Regions from separate parts of the Halomonas sp. AOP12-B1-6 genome, predicted to be linked through region 1. Evidence: predicted binding sites of a transcription regulator. Region 1 holds the regulator's gene; each other region holds the start of a gene.
What was found. The regulator PhoB, encoded in region 1, activates phosphate uptake and scavenging genes when phosphate is short. The targets are predictions, from matches to a motif close to TGTCATANNNNTGTCANA.

Region 1 (4,762 bases):
CAAATGCAAAGGGGCTAGCCAATAACGTTAGTGAAATACCCACTAAAGCTGCTTTTTTAACAAAAATATTTAACATTTTGACACTCCTGAAACTGTTTATACCGCTGGCGTGGAAGAAGAAGCGCCTTCATGGCAAACTTTTTAACTTAATCATCTTCCTTACCCTTAGTAAGCATAAAGAATGCCACAACTAATATAGATTATAAAAAATACTATTAATCAATAGCATATAACACATACATTGCGCACAATAATATGACGCAAAAACAATAACCACGCTAAATAACTGTGCACAAATGTCACATGCGCAAGTTTGCATGTGCCTTTTTGACACACAGCTAGAAAAAAGCAGCGTTGCTGAGTTGAAAAAATATAGGGATGATCGATATCGCTAAAGAGGCGCGCAGTCAGTTAACCATATTTAACGAGCAACATTGAAAAAAGCTAAGGGCAGTAAAAAAACAGCAGACAGCAAAAAATTAAGCCCCACCGGAGGTGAGGCTTAATGTCTAGCTTGCAGATAGGTAATGCTAACGCTAGCTTCCATTCCTTGTGCGGGACTCCAACCGTGGATGTTACCCTCACTAACGTTTTGATTTCCTATTGATTCATCCTTGAATCTAAAAACATCCCTATAGCAGAGTCTTTACAGGCTCTCAGTACTATCTTTCAGTGCGGTCATTACATACCGCTATTTTCTTCAGGCAACTCTTCTGTGCTATCAAAATTAGCATCATCTGAATTACTAGTAGAGTTTGGATCCATATCGCTGGCGTCATCACCAACATCATGCGTTAAATCGTGCTGATTTTGCTCACTGGCGGTATCCGTGTGAGTACCCTGCGGATCCATCGCCTCGTCATCCGCAGTAATATCTTGGTTCTGATCAATAGATGTACTTTGCTCAGATTCTGCGAACGCTAGCGGGCTAGCCATCAAGCCAAACGTTAAACCTAGAATGCCAGCTTTCTTGAGTAATTCCTTGGACATCATATTCCACCTCCGATCGCTGTTTAAACCGCTTAACGTAAGAAAGAAAGGCTAAGTTCAGCCAGCAATTCCTGCGGTCATCTCTCTTACTTGCTTATATTCGCTGCAGCAGACATGCCAAAATCTAATATAATAAAATAAAAACAATAATTATCAAAAACTTATAAAAAATAAGATTACGAAATAAATCTTAATTAGCGATAAAGCGCACCCAAATAGTGTGTAAAAATGACACATGAGTAAAGTTTTACCAATCTTACATGCCAATATTGCACACTTCTACAAATATTGTGCAGCAGGCATTTTAGGGCTAGCTAAGGCGCGAAGCGGAGAATGTACAGCGGAATAAAGCACCCTTACCCGGGTGAGATTCAATCAATAGCTGAGCATCATGGCGTAGCAGCACGTGTTTGACAATTGCCAAGCCCAAACCAGTACCGCCCGTCGTCGTGCTACGCCCTTTATCAACGCGGTAGAAGCGTTCGGTCAGCCGAGGGATGTGCACAGGATCAATTCCCTCGCCGTTGTCCTCAACGTCAATACAGGCTCCGCCAGCTTGGTTATCTTTCCAGCGCAACGTGATGTGGCTCCCTGGCGGCGTGTAGCGAACAGCGTTAAACGCGAGATTAGAAATCGCGCTGCGCATTTCCTGCTCGCTTCCTAGCAGACGTGCCTTGCTGTCAAGCGCAATAGTGATGGTATGCCGCTGATCCGATAGCGCTAGCGCATCCTCACGAACACTCTGTAGCAAAGGGCCCAGCGACAACGGCTGATGATCCTTACCACTTTGGTCAATTTCTAACCGGGACAGCAGCAATAGGTCATTGACCAGGTTCTGCATTCGCTGCGTCTGCTCCTGCATTTGCTGAATACCTTTACCTAAGCGCGGAGGTAGCTGCTCGGCAAGATCGCCATAGGTTTCTAAATAGCCAGAAAGCACGGTGAGAGGGGTACGCAGCTCGTGGGATACATTGGCCACAAAATCGCGGCGCATCTGCTCCAGACGATGCAGACGCGTGATATCTCGCGCCATCACTAGCCGCTCATCGTCGCCGTACAGGGTAATTTGGTACTGCAGAATGCATCGCTCATCAATGGGCGATGTTAGCGTTAGCGGTTCACTATAGTGGCGGGCGTTGAAGTAGCTTATAAAGCCCGGATCGCGGAGTAAATTGGTAATGTGCTGGCCACGGTCGTGGGCCGTCTGCAGCCCAAGCATCGTGGTTGCAGCGCTGTTCCACCACTCTAAATCTCCGTGGCGGTCAAGCATAACGACGCTATCGCGCATCGCCTCTGACGACTCTTGAATACGCGCCAAAGTGGCACGCAGCCGACTTTGTGTAATGCGCTGGCTTTTTTGATAGCGATATAAGCGATCAAACAGTTCGCCCCATATCCCCTGGGCAGCAGGTGGTTCATCATGGGGTTGCAGGGTTAGCCATCGATACAGCGCGCGCAGCTGCCGCAAGTGATAAAACAGATACACTGCCAGTCCAGAAGCCAGCCCCAGCCCCGCTGCATCCAATAGCCAGCCAATGCTTGTCCCCAGCGTGGCGAGCCAGGCCAGTTGCCACAGTTCACGGCTCCATAGGCGCACATTTATACCCGTGAAGAGAAACGGTAACCGGTGCCCCGAACCGTTTGAATCAGATTTTGATGGGTTTCGCCTAGCGCTTTACGCAACCGGCGAATATGTACATCTACCGTGCGCTCTTCAACGTACACGTTGCCACCCCACACTTGATCAAGCAGCTGGCTACGTGTGTAAGCGCGCTCCTGGTGTGTCATAAAGAACTGCAGCAGACGATATTCCGTTGGGCCTATCTCAAGCGCCTTACCATCGGAGCTGACGCGATGACTCACCGGATCAAGCAGCAGTCCATTAACCTCTACGGGATCTTCAACACCACGCGGCGTTGCACGACGCAAAACGGCTTTAAGCCGTGCCACCAACTCGCGAGGCGAAAAAGGCTTGGTAATATAGTCATCAGCACCGGCTTCAAGCCCCTGAATCTTATTATCTTCTTCGCCTTTAGCGGTCAGCATAATAATGGGAATCTCAGCAGTGGCTTCTTCGCGCTTTAAGCGCCTAGCAAGCTCGATACCGCTGGTGCCAGGCATCATCCAATCAAGCAGCAGTAAATCAGGCTGGTGGTCGACGATCAAAGCATGAGCATCCTGAGCGTTATCCGCTTCGAGCACGCGATAGTCAGCCATTTCCAGCGCTACCGCAATCATCTCGCGGATCGGCGCCTCATCATCGACAATCAAAACGGTCTTGGCAGTCATACCAGAGCCTCAAGGGGTGCAAAGAGAGCTAATTCAATGAAAAATAGCTCAATGACATATCGATGACGATAACACCATGACTTGATGACAGTTACATGACAGCGGCGATTATTAGCCCGCCACAGGCCACCAACTTAGCGCAATACCCGCGAAAATAAACAAACCTGACCAAAAATTATTGAGGAACGCCTGAAAGCACGCATCTCGGGCACGGTGAAAAATTAACCGCTGCTGATGCAGAAAAGTGGCCGCCATTCCCGCGAGTCCTAACCAGAAAAAACCGCCTAGACCCACTCGCCACCCTACCCATGCTAATAGCAGCAACGTCACCACTTGTAATAAAGCAATAATGACGCGGTCCGCATTACCAAACAGCACGGCTGTCGATTTAATACCGATTTTTAAATCATCGTCGCGGTCCACCATGGCGTACTGGGTATCGTACGCCACGGTCCAAACCACATTAGCAAAAAACAATAGCCAAGCCTCCAGCGGGACATAGCCCAGCACAGCGCCAAACGCCATGGGGATCGCCCAAGCAAAGGCGGCGCCCAGCACGACCTGAGGAAGGTTGGTATAGCGCTTCATAAACGGATAAATAATCGCTAGCAGCACGCCACCCAGCGAGAGCATCACCGTGAACCAATTGGTCAGCAGCACCAAAATGAAGGATATCGCGATCAATGCGATAAACAGCAGCTGGGCCTCGGTTTCGCTAATACGACCGGTGGCTAGAGGACGATTTTTAGTGCGCTTTACATGCCCATCAAAATGACGGTCGGCATAGTCATTCACCACGCAGCCTGCGGCACGCATGGCGTAAACGCCGGCAACAAAAATAAGCAGCACATTGCGCCCCGGCACGCCCTGCGCGGCAATCCATAGCGCCCAAAGAGCGGGCCACATTAATAGCCACGTGCCTATGGGCCGATCCAAGCGCATCAGCTGTAAAAAGTCTGCCACGCGAGCCAATCCCTTCGGCCGCAACAGTGAACGATCCATGCTTACCTCACGAAAAAGAAAACGCAGCTGCTAGCCTAGCGCGAAGGCAGATCAAGGTCATCCGCCATTGCCCGCAAAAAGTACTCTTGTACCAATAACGACAGGCCACCATGCGTAAATACGGAGCGGCGGCCCCAGCTACAATCCTGCTCGACCCCATGTAGGCTAGCAAAAGGCGGGCGTTGTGTTGTCGCCTCTAATGGCCCTCGCACTAAGTCTGGCTGGCGAAATAACCAGCTGCCTAACGAACGCTCGCCCAAACGATCTAAACGCTGGCCTTTTAGCTGTGTCAACGGCGCTACTGAGCGCGCGACCACCCACGGCGTTTCATCTAAACACAGCGCTACTTCACGCAGCCATGCATAGCGTTTAGGGCCAATCCCCAGCGCCTGGGCTTCATCGGGCAGCGGCCATCCCACACCTTGGCGCAGTAAACGCACCCGAAAAGGCTTGCCACCGCCTGCGGCTGTTAAACGAGCGG
Region 2 (4,762 bases), 380 kb from region 1:
AAATAGCGCCCCGCCGTTAGCGTGGTATCTAAATACGCGGCTTGGGTATCAATATCGGCTTTTGGGAAGCCGTTGGCTTCGCCGTCCGGGCGCTGGCGGGCCTGTTCCAGTTCGGCGCCGAACACCAGTGTTTGGGAGAGCCAGCCGTGATCCATACGATGGTAGCCATCGCTTTGCAAGCCGATACGTTCTAATGAGCGGCTGGCCTGGGGCTCATCAATATCCTGCTGGCTAAAGGTTAGCCGCGAGGTGATCTCGGTCGCGGCGCCAGGCTGCCAGCGATGGCCAAGCTGCACGTTATTGCTCTCAACATCGCGGTCACGCAGTGGGCTGCTGGCATCTGTTGAAAGCTGCTGAGGGTTGGCAGGCTGGGTTGCGCGCTCGTCGTAATGCTGCCAACTGATAAATACCCGCTGGTCGTCGTTTGGCTCCCAACCGCCTTTTAACAGTAGGCTGTTGAGGGTGGCGTCTTCCTCTGCTTGATCGCCACCGGCGCGCCGAATATCGCCAGACTCACTGCGGCCGACTGAAAATAAGCCATCCACCTTGCCGTTGGCGGTATCGCGGCGGCCAAAGGCCGTTAGGCTGCCGCGTAATTCATCGCTAGCGGTGGCGCCACCAACGGAAAGGCGTACGCCGCTATCTTCGCCAGGTGCCAGCAGGTCATCGGCATCAACGCTCGTAAAGCTGACCACACCCCCCATCGCATTGCTGCCGTATAAGCTGGAGAGGGCGCCGCGAGCTACCTGTACTTCCTGAATTAAGCCAGGGTCGAGGAAAAAGTTGCCGACATGGCCCGTCGAAATATCCTGCCGCACGCCGTCTAAACGTATCAGCACGCCTGAGCGACCAAAACCACGCATACTCAACGTCTGACCGTTGCGGCGTCCCTGGCCAGCGACATGCAGACCCGGCTGGCGGCTAAGGATGTCTTCCACTCGGCTAGCCGTTGCTAGCACCGCATCATTGCGGTTAATGATGTCGATAATCAGCGGTGCCCGAGAGAGGTCCGTCGGCGCGCGAGTGCCCGTCACCGTTACCGGATTAAGTTCAGCATCGTCTGCAAAAGCGGCGAGTAGAGGGGAAAAAGTGAGGCAAAGGCCGCTGAACGCGCATGTGTATTTCATGAGCCGGATAGTTCCAACAAAGAGAGGTGGAAGACATCGCTGGCTGAGTGCAGTTAGGCTGCAATATGGCTGGCTGTTGCTGTATTAGTTTTTAAAATTAGGGTGTGCTTATGCGTTAAGGATTAACTTGCCACTTTTGGTGCGACGCAAGATATAGCGTCTTTGTTCATGATGAATAATCAGCTGACCAGCGCTTCCCAGCAGCTCTTTGCTATCCACTTCACGCGCCGCTATAGGCGCCACTACTGGCGCATGGCGTTGCTCAGCGCCCTTGTCGGGAAACTGCATGCGATGATGACTCCTGTGTTAATGATAACTATTAGCGTTAATTTAACAGAGTTGAGAATGCTACTCAATAGGCTTTGGGAGGTAAACGCTTGTCATCATGCGATTAATGGCAGCAACTGTGCCAAAAGGTGTCTTTAATTTACCTATATACAGGCAGGCAGACCGTCATCGCGCTGTCATTTTGCTCAGTTAAAGTCTCTTGAAATTCAATCGTTAGCTTAAAACGATACGAGGGAGACCCAACATGAGTAAAGAGATCGAAGATCATCGTCTGCTTAACCCAAGCCGCAATGAACCTTTCGCAGCGGTATTGGCAAAACATGTATCTCGGCGCGATGTGATGCGTGGCGGCTTGAGCATGGCGGCGGCCTCAATGCTGAGTTTTGGTGGCGCCGCTCAGGCACTTGCCTCAAACGGCACGCAAAAAACACCGCTGACGCTGGCCTTCGAAGCCGTACACGGTTCACTGACTGACGCGATAGTGGTGCCAGAAGGCTATGTGGCACAGGTGCTAGTACCCTGGGGTACGCCGCTCAGCGCTGCCGATACCTGGCAGGCTGACCAGCCGATGACGCCTGATCGCCAGGCTGTGAGTGTGGGCATGCACCATGACGGCATGGCAGGGTTTGCGCTGGATGCCGATAACGCCTCGCGTCGATTTGTGCTGGCGCTTAACAATGAATATATCGATCAAGAAGCGCTGTGGGCACCTCAGGGTGGTCCGACTAATGCAGAAAGCGGTAAGCGGCCCGCCGATGAGTCACGCACCGAAATCAATGCCCATGGTGTCACCCTGGTTGAGGTCGAAAAAGATGCCAACGGCCACTGGGCGCATGTGCCGGGCTCGTCTTATAACCGCCGCTTTACCAGCGCAACGGTGATGGAAATCGCAGGCCCCGTCGCCGGCAGCGACTACGTCAAAACGCAGTTTTCACCGTCGGGGATGCAGACCCGTGGCACCAACAATAACTGTGGCAACGGTGTTACTCCCTGGGGCACCTATATTGCCTGCGAAGAGAACTGGCCGGATATTTTCGTTAACCGTGGTGAACGTTTCCAGGACGATGCGCGCATCGGTATTCCTACCGATAAAAGCCGCTATGGCTGGGATACCTCGGCAGGTGATGCCTCTGAGGACAACGATGAGTTTGGCCGTTTCGATATTACTCCACGAGGTGAACACGCGGCTGACGATTATCGCAACGAGGCGCGCTCGTTTGGCTATCAGGTAGAAGTGGACCCGTATAGCGATGCGCTCGCCGTTAAGCGCACGGCACTGGGTCGTTTTCGCCATGAAGGCTGCTGGCTGGGCAAGCTGGAAGCCGGTCAGCCGGTGGTTTACTACTCTGGACATGATTCGCGCAATGAGTATGTCTATAAATACGTCTCTGACGCCCCCTGGAATCCCGCTGATGCCAACCGCCCCGGCGAAGAATACGACCGCTTGGCTATCGGTAGTCGATATATGGATAACGGCACGCTGTATGTGGCCCGTTTCCATGCCGATGGCAGTGGTGATTGGCTAGCGCTGACGCCTGATGCGACAACGCAGGATGGCCGCACGCTAGCCGTGGCGCTGGGCTTGGCAGACGACGACCACGCAGGAATTATCATTAATACCTGCGATGCGGCGGATTTTATGGGCGCAACACCAATGGACCGGCCAGAATGGGCGGCTGTCGATCCTACATCAGGCGAGGTGTACCTCACGCTGACTAATAATACTCAGCGTACCGCCGAAGAAACCACGCCGACGTTTACCAATACCGGTGACGACATTGAGCAGTTAGGCGTTGGTTATGGCACAGCACCCACCAATGCGTCCAACCCGCGTGCCAATAACGAAGCGGGGCATATTATCCGCTGGCGCGAAAGCCGTTTGCCGAACGCCTTCACCTGGGAAGTGTTTGTGTTTGGTGCCGCGGCAAGCGATGTGGATAACCACTCTGGCCTGAGCGAAATGAACCAGTTCGCGAGCCCCGATGGGCTGTGGTTCGACGAGCGTGGTGACGGCCAGGGGATTCTTTGGATTCAAACCGATAATGGCTATGGTGGGTTAACGGAATATACAAACGATCAATTGCTTGCGGTAGTACCTAACGGGCTGGGCGATATCCAAGGCACCGGCCCGGTGGTTAATAGTAGTAATCAGCAGCAGCTAAAGCGTTTCGCGGTAGGGCCTAATGGTTCGGAGGTCACTGGTATCTTTGCCACACCGGATAAAACCGCACTGTTTATCAATATTCAGCACCCCGGCAACTGGCCCGCTGACGGCGGCGCGCTGGTTCAAGACGCCACCATTGCCGCCAGCGGTCAAGTGCGCCCACGGGCTGCGACGGTGGTCATTCAGAAACGCGACGGTGGTCCGGTGGGGGTGTAACCTCAGCCCTGTAGCGCACAGCGTCGAACTACTCGGCGATAGCCCTAAAGCCCATCGACAATCAGCTGAAAGGCAATGGTCGCCATCATAATGGCCACGCCAATATCGATCAGTCGCCAGGTTAACGGCTTTGATAGCCAGGGTGCTAGCCAGGAAGCTCCCAGGGCTAGCGCGCTAAACCATAGCGCCGAGCCGCTAGCCGCGCCCAACGCGTAGGCGCTCGGCACTGGCTGCTGGGCACCTAGCGAGCCAATCAGCACGACCGTGTCGAGATAAACATGCGGATTGAGCAGGGTCACGGCCAGTGTCGCCAGCATCACCGCGTGGAAAGAACGCGCCTGCGTGCCGTTTGCCTCAAGCGTAACGGGGCGCCAAGCGCGGCACAGTGCTTGGGTTGCGTACCAAAGCAGAAAAGCAATGCCTCCCCAGCGCGCAATGCCGAGCAGTAGCGGGCTTTGCATCAATATGCCTGCCAATCCGAATACACCCGCGGCTACCAGCACCGCGTCGCAAACCATGCATACCAACGCTACGGCTAGATGATATTCACGGCGTAGGCTTTGTGAGAGCACAAACGCATTCTGAGCACCAATCGCCATAATTAGACCGATAGCGACCAGCAGGCCGTTGATATAACTTTGCCACACACCCTGCCACATAGCGCCCTACGTAATGTTGATAAAATTGTTGGTAAGTGTGCTGCCGCTGCGTGTATAAGGAAAACGAATATTACTGATATGCCATTAGGAAAATGAATTGCTTGATTACAAATTATTGGCGGCGTTAGCGGCAGTCGTCGAGCAGGGTGGTTTTGAGCGGGGATCACAAGCGCTGGGGCTGTCGCAGTCGGCTATCTCTCAGCGTATCAAGCTGCTTGAAGCACGCATTGGCCAGCCTGTGCTGATTCGAGCGACGCCGCCCTCGCCGACCGATGTTGGCCGTCGATTGCTCAATCATGTGCAGCAGG
Region 3 (4,762 bases), on a different contig from region 1:
TTTTTTACGTTTCTGATCGCTACCAGGAGAATGAGGCCGACACAATCGCCACGCTAGACGCGTTAGCGCTGCCCCAAGTATCTGAGCAGAGCGTGATGCTGCTGGGGCCTGCTAAAGAAGAACGGCGCGCGGAGGTGGTTGAGAGTCACACGCTGGTCATGCAGTTAGGCGATTCGTTGCACGATTTTGCGGATGATTTTGCAGGTGCCGACCTTGCCCAGCAGCACGAGCTTGTAAACGATAATGCAGAGCGCTTTGGCAAGGATTGGATTGTATTCCCCAATGCGACCTACGGTGCTTGGAGTGAGGCCGAGTTAGATGCCTGGGACGCGCCGCTCGAAGCGGAGTGATCCTTAATACTCCAGCCCCTTGATCTCTTGTTACCTCAGTAAAAGAGAACTGCGCGTCCCAGGTTTCGTTATCCTGGGGCGCGTTTTAGTCTTCGTCTTGTTTTTCTTCGTCTTGCTTTTGTTCGTCTTTCTTGCGCGGGTCTTCGCTGTCCTCGTCTAACCAGGTACCACAGCGCATGCAGTAGCGTGCGCGTTTGTCATGCTGCTCATGCCCGCATCCGGGGCAGGTTTCTTCCGAGTGGCGATCTTCACGTATCGAGCGAATCACCTGTGCCGAGAAAATACCGGTGGGCACGGCGATAATCGAGTAGCCGAGTAACATCAGTACCATGGTAATCGCCTTGCCTAACGGTGTCGCAGGCACGATGTCGCCATAGCCCACCGTCGTCATGCTAACGATAGCCCAGTACATCGACATGGGAATGCTAGTGAAGCCTGCCTCCGGCGATTCGATGGTGTACATCAAGGCTGCAAATAGCGTCACCACCATCAAAATAGAGAAGAAGAACAGCAGAATCTGGTGCAAGCTGCGCTTCAGGGCATCGATTAGTAGGTTGGCTTCACCGACAAACGCCATCAAGCGAAAAATACGGAAAATACGTAGTACTCGTAGTAGCCGCACAATCACCAGTGCGTGGGCGCCGGGTACTAAAAGAACGAGCCAAGTAGGTAAAATCGCAATTAAATCGACGATTCCATAAAAGCTTTTGAGGTAGAGAAGAGGACGTTCCAGGCAATAGATGCGAACGAGCAGCTCAATGCTGAACAGCAGCGTCAGGACCCATTCCGTGTAGAAAAATATGTCCCCGTAGCGCTCAGCATAAATTTCAATGCTGCCCAGCAGAATTACCGCGACGCTCACCAAAATGGCCACAATCAAGGCGATATCAAATGCTTTCGCCCCCGGTGTGTCGGACTCGAATATGATATGAAACAGGCGGCTACGCAGGCCTTCCGTGGCTGGCGTTAGGTGAAAATTCATTGCGTCATCCTGAAGTGGGCACTCATTCAGCGCTAGCGTAGCGCGGTTTAGTACGCCAAGCGATAGGCGAGTGCTAACGCCGCGCTGCCGTAAGCGGCCTGTGGCTGGCCTTGGGCGTCCAGGGCGCTCGGCAGTGCCAGGGCATAAGTGCGTGCAAGGGCATCTAACTCAGGATGTTCCGCCAGCGTGTTGATAGCCTGATGGGCTTTTGCTAGAAAGCTTGCTTGCTGGCTGTCATGGTAGGCATCTAGCGCCAGCGTGGCGCGGTGCAGCCATTGCGCCGGGGTTTGCGCGTCGGGTAACGGCCAGTGCTGGGCACTTAGCATATTACCGCGCGCTGCTTTGCTGCTGTCTGATGGGCGCAGAGGAACCTGCTCAGCAAGTGCTAGTGCTAATGTCCACAGCGCCTCTGGTTCGCCCCTTTTTAACTCAAGCTCTATTTCACAGATAGGTGTGCGGTAGCTACCGCTAATAATCTCGCCTTGATCCAATACCAGCTCAATATGGTTGTCAGTCTCGGTTGCAGCGATGCTTGAAAGGCCGCTGGTTAACTGCCAGCAGCGCCGCGTGAAGTCAGTGCGTAACGTCGGAACGAGTGAGGGCAGCGCCTGCGCAAGCTCGCCTTGAAAAGGGGGCAGCTTGGCAAGCGCCGTGAGGTCTAGCTGCGGGCCGGGAGCTTGCCACTCCCACTCTTGGCGTTGAGAAAGCCCGCCGCTACCTTGGCCTGCTGTTTTGACAGTGTGCAGCACGTTACCATCGATTTCGCGCAGGCGAACGGCAATGCGCGCTTTGGCTAGATCGTTTGTCGGGGTATCGAAATAGATGTTGGCCAATGCGTGTTGAGATACGGGAACTGAAGCGAGAAGCGGGTGTTGGCTTAGCGCAGCCGGCCCCGTGGGGGGGAGCGCCAGCTTAATCTCTACTTCTAGAGGAATGGGGGTTTTCATGGCAATCGCCACCTCGCTATCGTGACATATAGATGAATATTTGATTACATTTATGAACTTTTCATGACGGCGGCGAGCGCACTCTTTATACTGGCGCCGCCATTTCCAGGCTTTCCGAAAACAGGCTAAAAGGCATTATGGTTACCTCCAATCCTTTTTCTTCGATGTTTGGCCGCTCGCCATTCCAGCCGTTATTGGCCCATATCGTCAAGGCAAACGAATGTGCCGACCAGCTGTTGCCGTTTTTCGAAGCAACCCTGGCAGACGACTGGATCAAAGCGGCTGAGCTGCGCGAAAACGTCACCCGCTTAGAGCATGACGCTGATACGCTGAAAACTGAGTTGCGATTGAACCTGCCCAACACCATGTTTTTACCGGTGTCGCGGTCTGATCTGCTTGATCTCATTAGCGTACAGGACAAAATCGCCAATAAGGTGCGCGACATTACCGGCATTATGATGGGCCGTAAAATGCGTGTGCCGGATGAGCTGGCTGAACCGATGCGCGATTATATCCGCACAAGCGTTGCTTGTGTTGCGCAAGCCCGTCAGGCATTGGAAGAGCTCAAAGATCTGCTTGAGTCAGGCTTTGGACGTAACGTCGCTGATGTCATGCATCGAATGATCCGTGAACTGCATATTCTCGAACACCAGGCCGATGACCAGCAGGTGACTATTCGTCGCCAACTGTTCGCGCTTGAAAGTCAGCTGCCACCCGTCGATGTGATTTTTCTTTATAAAATCATTGAATGGGTGGGTGAATTATCTGACCGCGCCGAGCGCGTGGGTAGCCGCTTACAGATTCTGACAGCCCGCTAAGGGGACTTGTATGCTGATTATTGCCCAGCACGGTGAAATCTTCATTATCCTGGCCTGTTTGTTCGGCTTCTTTATGGCTTGGGGCGTTGGTGCGAACGATGTAGCCAATGCCATGGGAACCTCGGTGGGGTCGAAAGCGATCACCATCAAGCAAGCCATTCTTATTGCCGTTATCTTTGAGTTTCTAGGCGCATGGCTCGCCGGTGGTGAAGTCACCGCCACCATTCGCGGTGGGATACTTGACCCCGAATTATTGGAAGCCAATCCTCAGCTATTAGTTTACGGCATGTTGTCGGCACTGTTAGCTGCCGCCATTTGGTTGTTGATTGCTTCAGCACGCGGCTGGCCGGTGTCTACCACGCACTCTATTGTGGGCGCTATCGTCGGTTTTGGCGCGGTGGGTCTGGGGGTTGATGCGGTGGCGTGGGGCAAGGTAGGTCAAATTGCCTCTAGCTGGCTCATCTCGCCGCTGCTCGCGGGTACCATCGCCTATGTCCTCTTTAAGTCTGTTCAGCATCTGATTTTTGAAAGCAGCGACCCGCTTGCAGCGGCTAAGCGCTACGTACCCGGTTACGTTTTCCTGGTGGGCTTTATTGTCTCGATGGTCACGCTGACCAAAGGCTTGTCGCACGTAGGTTTGAACCTCAGCTTTGGGCAAAGCTTGTTGCTTTCGATTGTGCTCGGCATCGCCATTATGGGCCTGGGCATCGTTATGCAGCGCCGCATTAAGTTCGAGCAAAATGCGAACGACCACTTTGGCTACGCTAACGTTGAACGCGTGTTTGGCGTGCTGATGATCTTTACCGCTTGTGCAATGGCGTTTGCGCACGGCTCGAATGACGTAGCGAACGCAGTGGGCCCTCTGGCCGCAGTCATTAGCGTTGTACGTAGCGACGGCGTGATCGACAGTGCTGCGTTAGTGCCCTGGTGGGTGCTTATGTTGGGCGGTGCGGGGATCGTGGTAGGCCTTGTGACCTACGGTCACAGAGTGATTGCGACAGTGGGTACCGGCATTACCGAACTCACCCCAAGCCGAGGTTTTGCCGCCACCCTGGCTGCCGCAAGTACCGTCGTATTGGCCTCGGGTACCGGCTTGCCTATCTCGACGACGCATACCCTGGTTGGCGCTGTGCTGGGGGTTGGTTTAGCGCGCGGCATGGCCGCTCTTAACCTGCGTGTGATTGGCACCATTGCTATTTCGTGGCTGATTACGTTGCCCGCGGGCGCAGGCCTGGCTATTTTGTTCTTCTTTATGTTTAAAGGCATGTTCGGCTAGGCCGGCTCTACTAGCTTGGTCTTATTAACTTGGTTCTACTAGCTTGGTTCTGGTAAATCGGCTCGGCTAAATCAGCCAAGCAGGTATGAAAATAACGGCGGCACTCTTCATCGCGATCTGCATGAGAATTAGCAGATATGCAATTGAAGGTGCCGCTGTTTTTTATGCTCTGTTAAAGTAGCTCAGTTGAACGTGATAACAGCCTGTTTCTTTCACCTGCTGCCGGAGAGCGGCCCTTGGATACGCGCTTCCCCTTTGTTGATTGGTTTCGTAACGCTTCCCCCTACATTAATGCGCACCGGGGGCGAACCTTTGTCATCTTAATTGAAGGCGAAGCGATGGCCTCTGGCCGCGGGGAGCAGCTGATTCAAGATTTAGCGCTACTGCAT

Region 2: the regulator PhoB is predicted to act here: its motif matches at 1,579-1,596, upstream of ACT3TR_RS06650 (PhoX family protein).
Region 3: the regulator PhoB is predicted to act here: its motif matches at 2,300-2,317, upstream of ACT3TR_RS03580 (CYTH domain-containing protein).

What each region holds. Positions count from the first base shown of each region.
Region 1 is NZ_JBQSYK010000002.1:663,251-668,012, forward strand. Features, by position in the region: gene ACT3TR_RS08380 (hypothetical protein) at 1-76, opposite strand, end outside; gene ACT3TR_RS08385 (hypothetical protein) at 682-993, opposite strand; gene phoR (phosphate regulon sensor histidine kinase PhoR) at 1,301-2,587, opposite strand; gene phoB (phosphate regulon transcriptional regulator PhoB) at 2,590-3,279, opposite strand; gene ubiA (4-hydroxybenzoate octaprenyltransferase) at 3,391-4,281, opposite strand; gene ACT3TR_RS08405 (chorismate--pyruvate lyase family protein) at 4,317-4,762, opposite strand, start outside.
Region 2 is NZ_JBQSYK010000002.1:287,993-292,754, reverse strand. Features, by position in the region: gene ACT3TR_RS06660 (TonB-dependent receptor domain-containing protein) at 1-1,127, opposite strand, end outside; gene hemP (hemin uptake protein HemP) at 1,236-1,415, opposite strand; gene ACT3TR_RS06650 (PhoX family protein) at 1,660-3,795, shown strand; gene ACT3TR_RS06645 (LysE/ArgO family amino acid transporter) at 3,840-4,442, opposite strand; gene ACT3TR_RS06640 (LysR family transcriptional regulator ArgP) at 4,552-4,762, shown strand, end outside.
Region 3 is NZ_JBQSYK010000001.1:795,284-800,045, reverse strand. Features, by position in the region: gene ACT3TR_RS03590 (5'-nucleotidase, lipoprotein e(P4) family) at 1-350, shown strand, start outside; gene ACT3TR_RS03585 (ion transporter) at 436-1,332, opposite strand; gene ACT3TR_RS03580 (CYTH domain-containing protein) at 1,380-2,279, opposite strand; gene ACT3TR_RS03575 (TIGR00153 family protein) at 2,417-3,097, shown strand; gene ACT3TR_RS03570 (inorganic phosphate transporter) at 3,108-4,373, shown strand; gene argA (amino-acid N-acetyltransferase) at 4,610-4,762, shown strand, end outside.